DNA from 4 places in the Methylophilus luteus genome. Region 4 is predicted to be linked to each of the others. Evidence: predicted binding sites of a transcription regulator. Region 4 holds the regulator's gene; each other region holds the start of a gene.

Region 1 (2,205 bases), on a different contig from region 4:
GATACGTGGGCACGTTCTGCAGGATGGGAGACTCACCCAGGTAGAACTTGATCATCTCCGGCACATAAATATAGGTTGCCTTGTCATCAGCGACGCCGGTGCCCACGGCGTTGGCCAATGTGACGCCACCATTGCGGTAGACGGAGAGTAGACCCGGCACGCCCAACATGGAATCAGGCTTGAATACCAGGGGGTCTATGTAATCGTCGTCGATGCGGCGGTAAATCACGTCCACCCTTTGCGGGCCTTGCGTGGTGCGCATATAGACGGCGTTATTGCGGACAAACAGATCCTGGCCTTCCACCAACTCTATGCCCATTTGCTGGGCGAGGAAGGCATGTTCAAAGTAGGCACTGTTATAAGCACCTGGAGAAAGCAGTACCACGGTAGGGTCGGTGACCCCGGTCTGGGCGACAGAGCGCAGGTTGTTGAGCAGCACATGCGGATAATGTTCTACCGGCGCGATCGGATATTTCTTGAACAGGTCAGGAAACAGCCGCATCATCATTTTGCGGTCTTCCAGCATGTAAGAAACGCCAGACGGCGTGCGCAGATTATCTTCCAGCACATAGAACTGCGATTCGCTGGTGCGCACCAGGTCTATGCCGGCTACGTGGGCGTAAATCTGGTTAGGCACATCCACGCCCACCATTTCCGGCCGATATTGCGCATTGGTCAGAATGCTGTGCGGCACCAGGCCTGCCTTGATGATCTCCTGATCGTGGTAAATATCATGTAGGAACATATTCAGCGCACGCACCCGTTGCACCGCACCCTTGGACAGATGCGCCCATTCACTGGCAGAAATCATGCGCGGGATCACGTCGAACGGGATCAGGCGTTCGGCGCCGTCTTCCTCACCGTAAACGTTGAAAGTGATACCCACGCGGCGGAACAATACCTCGGCTTCAGCACGTTTGGCCGCCAATTGCTGGGTGGGTACATCAGCCAGCCAGCGGTCATACGCCAGATAGATACCACGTACATCGCCCCCATACCCCTGCATCTCATCAAAAAACTGTTTGGCCGTTTGCGTCATGGTCCTTGACCTTTGCGTCGCTTATAGAAATCAATTACATAAGAGCAAGCCGTGTGCCAGAGACCAATTGTGATTTAAATCAGTAGCTTATATAAATCCCGTTGAGCTTTAAATGCAAAACGCACCATAAAGGTGCGTTTGTTTATGCCGACTTTGGTGCAAACCAAGGTCTGTCAGTTTGCTTACTTGTAACTAAAGCTTTGCTCGAATTGCTCAAGCAGCTGTAGATCGGCCGGTTTTGGGTTGGAAACCGCCACATGCAGATTCGCCCACCTTAGCCGGTAGGCAAACAGATAGTAAACATGTTTTTGCCTGATGGCGGCGTCCTGGAAAGTGTTTTCAAAGTCATAGCTGAGCTTGCAGTAGCGGCTGTTGCAACTTTTTGCCACCGTGGCCTGCTTGATCAGCGGGTCTTTGCTGGCCTTGGGCCAAAAGCAGTTCAGCACATCTTCGTGCGACTCGCCGCCGTTGCAGCCGGGGGTATCTACATGCAGGGTGACCGCAAAGTTATTGGCATTGGCAGAATACATATAGTGGTCATTGGAGTCTGCCTCCCTGACCGGCCTCAGCGCAGGCGCATCAAACTTGATCCCCCAGTCCTGGTCAGGTATAGCCAGGGTGGTGATCTCAGCGAAGGAAGGCAGTGGTAGCAGGCTGGCGAAGGCCAGTAAACAACAAAACACATAGCGGAACAGATGCATGGTCCAGGCCCTGTGAGAGGATTGAGGTAACCTGACTATAGCACCATGCCTGCCATAAACCGCCGATTCACGCGCGTGAGGCCCGCAGATTTTGTGCCACTGTGGCGTTATTCAATATTCTGGATCTGTTCGCGCATCTGTTCTATCAGCACTTTCAGCTGCATGGAGACCTGGGTAGTTTCTATCGCCACTGATTTTGAGCCCAGCGTATTGGCTTCGCGATTCATTTCCTGCATCAGGAAATCCAGTTTTTTACCTACCGGGCCGCCCGCGGTCAGGATACGATCCATTTCAGTGATATGTGAGTTCAGGCGCGCCAGCTCTTCATCGACATCGGTACGCTGTGCATAAAGCACGATCTCCTGACGCACACGGTCATCATCGGCCTGCATGGCTTCGCGCAGTTTTGCGGTCAGTTTTTCCTGATATTGCTGTATCACCTGTGGCAGCAGTGGTTTGACGATG
Region 2 (2,205 bases), on a different contig from region 4:
TTCAGGGCGCGAATTGTCACTCGCACTCGCCGAGCATCCCAAAGTGTTCGATAGCTTTTATATCAGCATGATACGCGTGGGCGAAACCACCGGTAATCTGGATAATATTTTCGCCCGGCTGGCAGAACATATTGAATTTGAGCGCTTTATGCGCGGGCAGATCAAATCCGCTTTGCGTTACCCCTTGTTTGTGATGACGGCCATGGCCATTGCCATCATCGTGATCAATATCATGGTGATCCCACAGTTTGAAAAAGTGTTTGCCAGCATGCATGCCGACCTGCCTTTTATCACCAAGATACTGATAGGATTTTCCAGTTTTATGCGCAATTACTGGTTCGTATTGATTGCGATGGTGGCCGGTGCGGTATGGACATTTAAATCCTATGTCAGCACAGCTGCCGGACGCTCGAACTGGGATCGCATCAAGATGCGTATCCCGATTGCCGGAAAAATCATCTTCAAAGGCACCATGGCTAGGTTTGCGCGCAGTTTTGCGCTATCGACCCGCAGTGGCCTGCCCATACTTTCTGCATTACGCCTGGTATCACAAACCGTAGAGAATGATTATATTTCGGTCAAGATACTCAGCATGTCTACCGGCATAGAGCGCGGCGAAACCATTTTAAGGACAGCCACGCAAACCGGGGTGTTTAATCCGCTGGTGCTGCAAATGATCGCGGTAGGTGAAGAATCCGGCTCGCTGGATGAATTAATGCAAGAAATCGCCGATATGTATCAAGCTGACGTGGAATATGACGTTAAGACATTAGGGGCGCAGATCGAGCCTATTATGATCATGTTCTTGGGTGCGCTGGTGCTGGTATTGGCTTTGGGCGTATTCCTGCCGATCTGGGATATGAGTTCTGTCATGCTTAAAGGTGGTTAAACTGAAGTAAGCGACCGCAGGTTGCGAGATGGTTTTTGTAAAAGTGTTGTGTTTATAAGAACTCGGCTTCAAGCCCGGCGTAGTAGCAGTAATCAGCGGTCGTATATTACGAATGAATATGGACCAAAATTGTCTGGCACGGATTTTGCTGGAATGAAATTAACGCAGTTAGAACCTGTCACTGTGCGAATAAAGGCAGGGAATTTTGATTAGGAGTCTTTGTAATGAAAAAACAAGCGGGCTTTACATTAGTTGAATTGGTCGTGGTGATTGCAGTATTAGGTATTCTGGCAGCGACCGCTTTACCACGGTTTGTGAATGTGCAGTCAAATGCGCGAGTGGCGGCCATGCAAGGGCTGGCTGCCTCAATGAGGTCTGCAGCCAATATGTCCCGTGCTGCCTGGATCGCAAACGGTGGTACTGGTACAACGATCTTAATGGATGGCACTCAGACAGTGAACGTGACTGATAAAGGTTACCCACAATCCACCCAGGCAGGCATAGGGGCTGCTTTACAATCGCTAGACGACGCATCTTTCAAGCCAACTTGGGGTACCAGTGGTGTTGATAATGCTACCTTTGCCTCTGCGACTTCTGCTACATGTACGCTGACCTATAACCCAACAACGGGTGTGGTAGATACAGCGAACTTAACCAAAGATAAATGCGGCGGCAATTAATTGCTAATATGCGTGTCGTAGCGTCACGGGGATTCACACTGGTAGAACTGGTGGTTGTGATTGCGCTGGCAGGAGTGATGGTGGCAGTCGCAGCGCCAAGGTTTGCAAATGGCGATATCTTTGAAACCCGCGGTGACGCGGGTTTACTTTCATCTACGCTGCGTTATGCGCAAAAAACCGCCATCGCCCAGCGACGGGATGTCTATGCTATACGAAATGCCGCGGTGACGCCTAATACTGTTCGTTTGTGTTTTGATGCAGCTTGTGCGCAAAGCGTCATCAATCCCGAAACCGGCACCGCTTATGTATTCACCTTTTCAAAAAGTGTCACTGTGAGTGCTTTCAATAATAGTTTGGGCTTTGATGCGCTGGGGCGGGCGATCCCCAATGTCGCCTCCAGTTACACAGTGACTAACAAGAATGGTGCGCAATCATTCACAGTGAATATTGAGCAGGATACAGGCTATATACGTTGACCGTCGCTGGTTGGCGGTCACCACATATGACGCACACTTTCAATCAAAAAAATAAACACAGCAGTGCCCACAGCCGAAAACGCAATCGCGGATTTTCGCTGGTGGAACTGGTGGTGTTTATCGTCATCGTCACCACTGCGATTGCCGGGGTGGTTGGCGC
Region 3 (2,205 bases), on a different contig from region 4:
TTAATCTCGTTTTTACATCATTGACGCTCTTGGTGCCGATCTCGGAAAATGCATTGCCGAAGCGTACCCCTTGCAACACCAGTTCAAAAAAGTAGCGTTTCTGAAATTCGCTGCCATCCAGGCGTAAACCTTCCACCATATACAGATGATTCTGCGGGATCTGGCCTATGCTGGGGTCCGCTTCAGAAACCGTGGCGATGACTTCGGCCAGCGTTTTGTTGGAGACGAATGCACCGCCATATTCTTTAGGCACTGTGATGCCCCACAGGCCGCTGCTGGAGAAAAGATCCAGTTCTTTACGCGGCAGCCGTCTCTCCTTATCGCGAAGCGAAGCTTCTTTTGCGATCTCACTGGCGACCTGTTTTGCGACCTCAATGGCTTCAGCGTCAGTTTTAATGATATGCGCGAGCTCCCTGGAGTGGGTCTCAGGCAAATGCGCAACATTGCTTGCTTGTGCAGTCATAGTTAATCCTTATTAAATTGATGTTGGGCTAAAACAACGCAGTCCTCGCCGAATCATGTGTGCTGCGCGTCTACCTGCTTTATTGCATTAAATATGCCAACTGTTAAGTGATTGAATTTAATAAGTATTCGCCGTAGGCTGCGCTTTGCAAAGCGTGTAAATCGACCATAAGCTGCTGAATGCATGCTGATTAATCAGCACACTGCCAGGCGTGTACGCGGCCACAGCCAGCCTGGGGATGCTGCATTTCATGAATAGTTGCTGATAAAGCAGCAGCGCATCAGCAAAATACTGATTAAACCAACACCCTGAAAAATATAAAAAACTCTGCATGTTATTGATTTATATAGGTAAATAATCTTGGCATGGTTGCTGCTATTACTCATGTAAGCCGGTATTCCAGCATTGAACAAATTAAGTTGGCGCCGGCAACACATGTTTAGGAGCCATGAATGAGTCGTCCCTTGAAAGTCACAGCTGTTGCAGGCAGCTACAAATTACCTTCCAGAACTGCAGCACTGGTTGCGGCCCTGACCGAAAAACTGGGGCAGCAGATCGCGATCGATCTGCACCAGATAGACTTGAGTGAAATCGGTGGCAGTTTCACCGCGTCATTTGACCCCAGGGATCTGCCTGCCAGGGTGCAAAAAGATATTACAGCGATTGAAACAGCGGACCTGCTGATCGTAGCCACACCGGTCTATCGCGCTTCTTATAGTGGGCTGTTCAAACATCTGTTCGATCTGGTCAATTACGAAGCTTTGATCGATGTGCCTGTGCTGCTCGGTGCGACCGGTGGCAGCGACCGGCATGCCTTGATCATCGATCACGAGTTAAGGCCGCTATTCAGCTTTTTTCAGGCCTTGACCCTGCCAGTAGGCGTGTATGCCACTGAAGCCGACTTTGAAAACTACCAGGTGAAAAGTGAGGCCTTGAAAGCGCGTATCGAGCTGGCGATAGCACGGGCACTGCCGCTGCTTAAACATCGCGTCACCGTCACTGAAGCCAGCCTTCAGGCCATATGACACCAACGAATCTTTGGAGAACTTGTATGAGTACACAAAACATCAAATTTGCTTACTGGGTACCAAACGTCAGTGGCGGCCTGGTGGTGAGTAATATTGAGCAACGCACTAGCTGGGATATCGATTACAACCGCAAACTGGCACAAATCGCCGAAAAAGCAGGGTTTGAATATGCATTGAGCCAGATCCGTTTTACAGCGGGTTATGGTGCCGAGTTTCAGCACGAATCCGTTGCTTTCTCGCATGCGCTTCTGGCTGCCACGACCAAGCTCAAAGTGATCGCAGCCATCCTGCCTGGCCCATGGAACCCGGTGCTGGCTGCCAAGCAGCTGGCCACCATAGATCTGTTGACCGAGGGCCGCGTAGCGATCAATGTGGTTTCTGGCTGGTTCCGTGGTGAGTTCACTGCGATTGGTGAGCATTGGCTGGACCATGATGAGCGCTATCGCCGTTCTAAAGAGTTCATCGAAGCCTTGAAAGGCATCTGGACACAGGATAACTTCACCTACCGTGGTGACTTCTACCGTTTCAGCAACTACACGCTGAAACCCAAACCATTGCAACAACCGCATCCCGAGATCTTTCAGGGTGGTAGCTCGCGTGCGGCGCGTGACAATGCCGCCAGCGTTTCTGACTGGTATTTCACCAATGGCAACACGGTAGAAGGCATCAAGGCGCAAATCGATGACATCCGTGAAAAAGCGGCAGCCAATAAGC
Region 4 (2,205 bases):
AGGCGAAAAAGAACGCTGAAACAGAGCGCAAAACTATCCAAACAAATACCGATTCTATGGCAATGGTTGCGCGGGAATAAATATGAAAAACCCCAGCTTCACTAAGGGCGTGTGTTTTTCCGGGCCCCTATCTGACGCGCCGAGTAGCGGAATCAAAATAAGGAGGAAGGGAGCGACTGTCTGAGCTCCGCAACAAGCCACAGTGTGTGTGGCTTGTCAGGGCGAGTTTCGCGACCGCTTATGCCTAAGTCCGGCAAAGCAACGGACGAAAGTCCTGAGGTGAGCAACGCAGGAAACAAGCGGATGCTAGGGTGCATTTCTTTTGGTTACGTTTTCTTTGTGCAAGCAAAGAAAAGTAACTCGCCTAGAGGCGAAAGAAAATGGTGAATCAGATCACTAAACCACCCAAAGAAATACCTAACTACAACTCCAGTAAGTGCATCACTCGCGCTGCACGGTCCGCACAGGTTGCGCTAGCCAAGTTGCGCACTCCTCAATGCCGAGGATAACACCGGCTATGCAGTGGCGTGATGCTGGGAAATTAAAGCGATTTGCGCAGATTAGCTGGCGGTATGCTCAATGACTCACGGTATTTGGCAATGGTACGCCGTGCCACCACTATGCCCTGTTGCGCCAGGGTATCGGTGATCTGGTTGTCAGAAAGCGGTTTTTTCTCGTTCTCTTCTGCCACCATTTGCTTGATCAGTGCGCGTATGGCGGTTGCCGAGCAGGAACCGCCAGCATCGGTAGCGACTGAGCTGCCAAAGAAGTATTTAAGCTCATAAACTCCGCGTGGAGTGAGCATGTACTTGTGGGTGGTGACGCGCGAAACAGTACTTTCATGCAGGTCTAACTCTTCGGCGATCTCACGCAGCACCAACGGTCGCATGGCGATATCGCCGTGCTCAAAGAAGTTACGCTGCCGGTCTACAATGGCTTGTGATACGCGCAATATGGTCGAGAAGCGTTGCTGGATATTCTTGATCATCCATTTGGCTTCCTGCATCTGGCTTTGCAGGTACTGGCCCGAGCTTTCACGGTTACGTTTGAGGATGTCGGCATACATCTGGTTGATGCGCAGTTTGGGGATCACGCCGTCGTTGAGGGTTGCTACCCAGATACCTTTGATCTTTTTCACCACCACATCGTGCTGGATAAAATGGTCATGGCTAAAGTTGGAGAACTCGCTGCCCGGCCGCGGGTTTTGCTGGCGTATCAGTTGCTGCGCGCCTTTGAGTGAGGCTTCATCGCAACTGAGCTGTTTGCGCAGCTTGATAAAATCTTTATTGGCCAGCAACGCCAGATGGTCTTTCACCAGCGCGATCGCAATTTTCAGGTAGGGCGTGCTGGCCGGCAGGGCCTGCAGTTGCAGCAACAGGCATTCGCGCAGGTCACGCGCACCTATGCCTATGGGGTCCAGGTTCTGGATCAGCTTGAGCGCTGTTTCCAGTTCCAGCAGGTCGACTTCTAGTTCCAGCGGCAGGTTGTCTACCACTTCCTGCAAGTCTTGCTCCAGGTAGCCGTCGTCATTGATGCTGTCCAGCAGCAGTTTGACCAGGCTCATGTCGCGGTGCGACAGGTGCGCCAGCTGTATCTGGTCTATCAGGTGCTCACGCAGGCTGATGCTGCTGGCGTCCTGGCGTGAAAAATCGCCGTCTTCATCGTCGGTATTGTTGCGGCCTGCCTCATCCCAGTTGCTGGTGCTGCCAAACTCGCCGTAATCGTCTTCAAACTCCGGCGGCGTGAATTCTTCATTCAGGTTGGGCAGTTCGCCTTCATTGCCGCTGAGGTCATCGCGCAACTCTTCGCGCAAGGTGTCGGCCGGCGAGGGGATATCCTGTTGGGTGGCGACATCAAATGAGCTGGCGTCTTCGACTTCTGCCTGTGCCGCTAACGGGGCGTCTGGCGTGTTGTCTTCAAACTCGCCTTCTTCATTATTGTCGGCCATCTCGAGCAAAGGGTTCTCCTGCAAGATGGCTTCCAGCTCCTGGCTCAGTTCCAGCGTCGACAGTTGCAACAGGCGGATAGACTGCTGCAGCTGCGGCGTCAGTGCCAGGTTTTGCGACATGCGTAATTGCAGGTTTTGCTTCATAAGGACTTACAGCCTAAAATTTTTGCCCAGATAGACTTCACGCACACCCTCATTCTGAATGATCTCATCGGGGGTGCCGGCCGCAAACACTGCGCCTTCGTTGACGATATAGG

Evidence for each region. Region 4 encodes sigma-54, which starts transcription at its own class of promoters, with help from an activator protein. Its sites were predicted from a motif close to TGGCACNNTTCCTGCT; they were not measured.
Region 1: ACFQ1Z_RS13215 (circularly permuted type 2 ATP-grasp protein) is a predicted target of sigma-54. The motif match lies at 1,083-1,098, and genes of this name have one in related genera.
Region 2: ACFQ1Z_RS08370 (type II secretion system protein) is a predicted target of sigma-54. The motif match lies at 1,024-1,039, and genes of this name have one in related genera.
Region 3: msuE (FMN reductase) is a predicted target of sigma-54. The motif match lies at 825-840, and genes of this name have one in related genera.

What each region holds. Positions count from the first base shown of each region.
Region 1 is NZ_JBHTKB010000003.1:184,504-186,708, forward strand. Features, by position in the region: gene ACFQ1Z_RS13215 (circularly permuted type 2 ATP-grasp protein) at 1-1,039, opposite strand, end outside; gene ACFQ1Z_RS13220 (hypothetical protein) at 1,222-1,740, opposite strand; gene ACFQ1Z_RS13225 (YicC/YloC family endoribonuclease) at 1,848-2,205, opposite strand, start outside.
Region 2 is NZ_JBHTKB010000001.1:1,787,064-1,789,268, reverse strand. Features, by position in the region: gene ACFQ1Z_RS08375 (type II secretion system F family protein) at 1-889, shown strand, start outside; gene ACFQ1Z_RS08370 (type II secretion system protein) at 1,114-1,569, shown strand; gene ACFQ1Z_RS08365 (Tfp pilus assembly protein FimT/FimU) at 1,554-2,045, shown strand; gene ACFQ1Z_RS08360 (prepilin-type N-terminal cleavage/methylation domain-containing protein) at 2,072-2,205, shown strand, end outside.
Region 3 is NZ_JBHTKB010000001.1:1,275,716-1,277,920, reverse strand. Features, by position in the region: gene ACFQ1Z_RS05815 (SfnB family sulfur acquisition oxidoreductase) at 1-463, opposite strand, end outside; gene msuE (FMN reductase) at 916-1,488, shown strand; gene sfnG (dimethylsulfone monooxygenase SfnG) at 1,515-2,205, shown strand, end outside.
Region 4 is NZ_JBHTKB010000002.1:922-3,126, forward strand. Features, by position in the region: gene ACFQ1Z_RS09500 (RNA polymerase factor sigma-54) at 542-2,092, opposite strand; gene lptB (LPS export ABC transporter ATP-binding protein) at 2,099-2,205, opposite strand, start outside.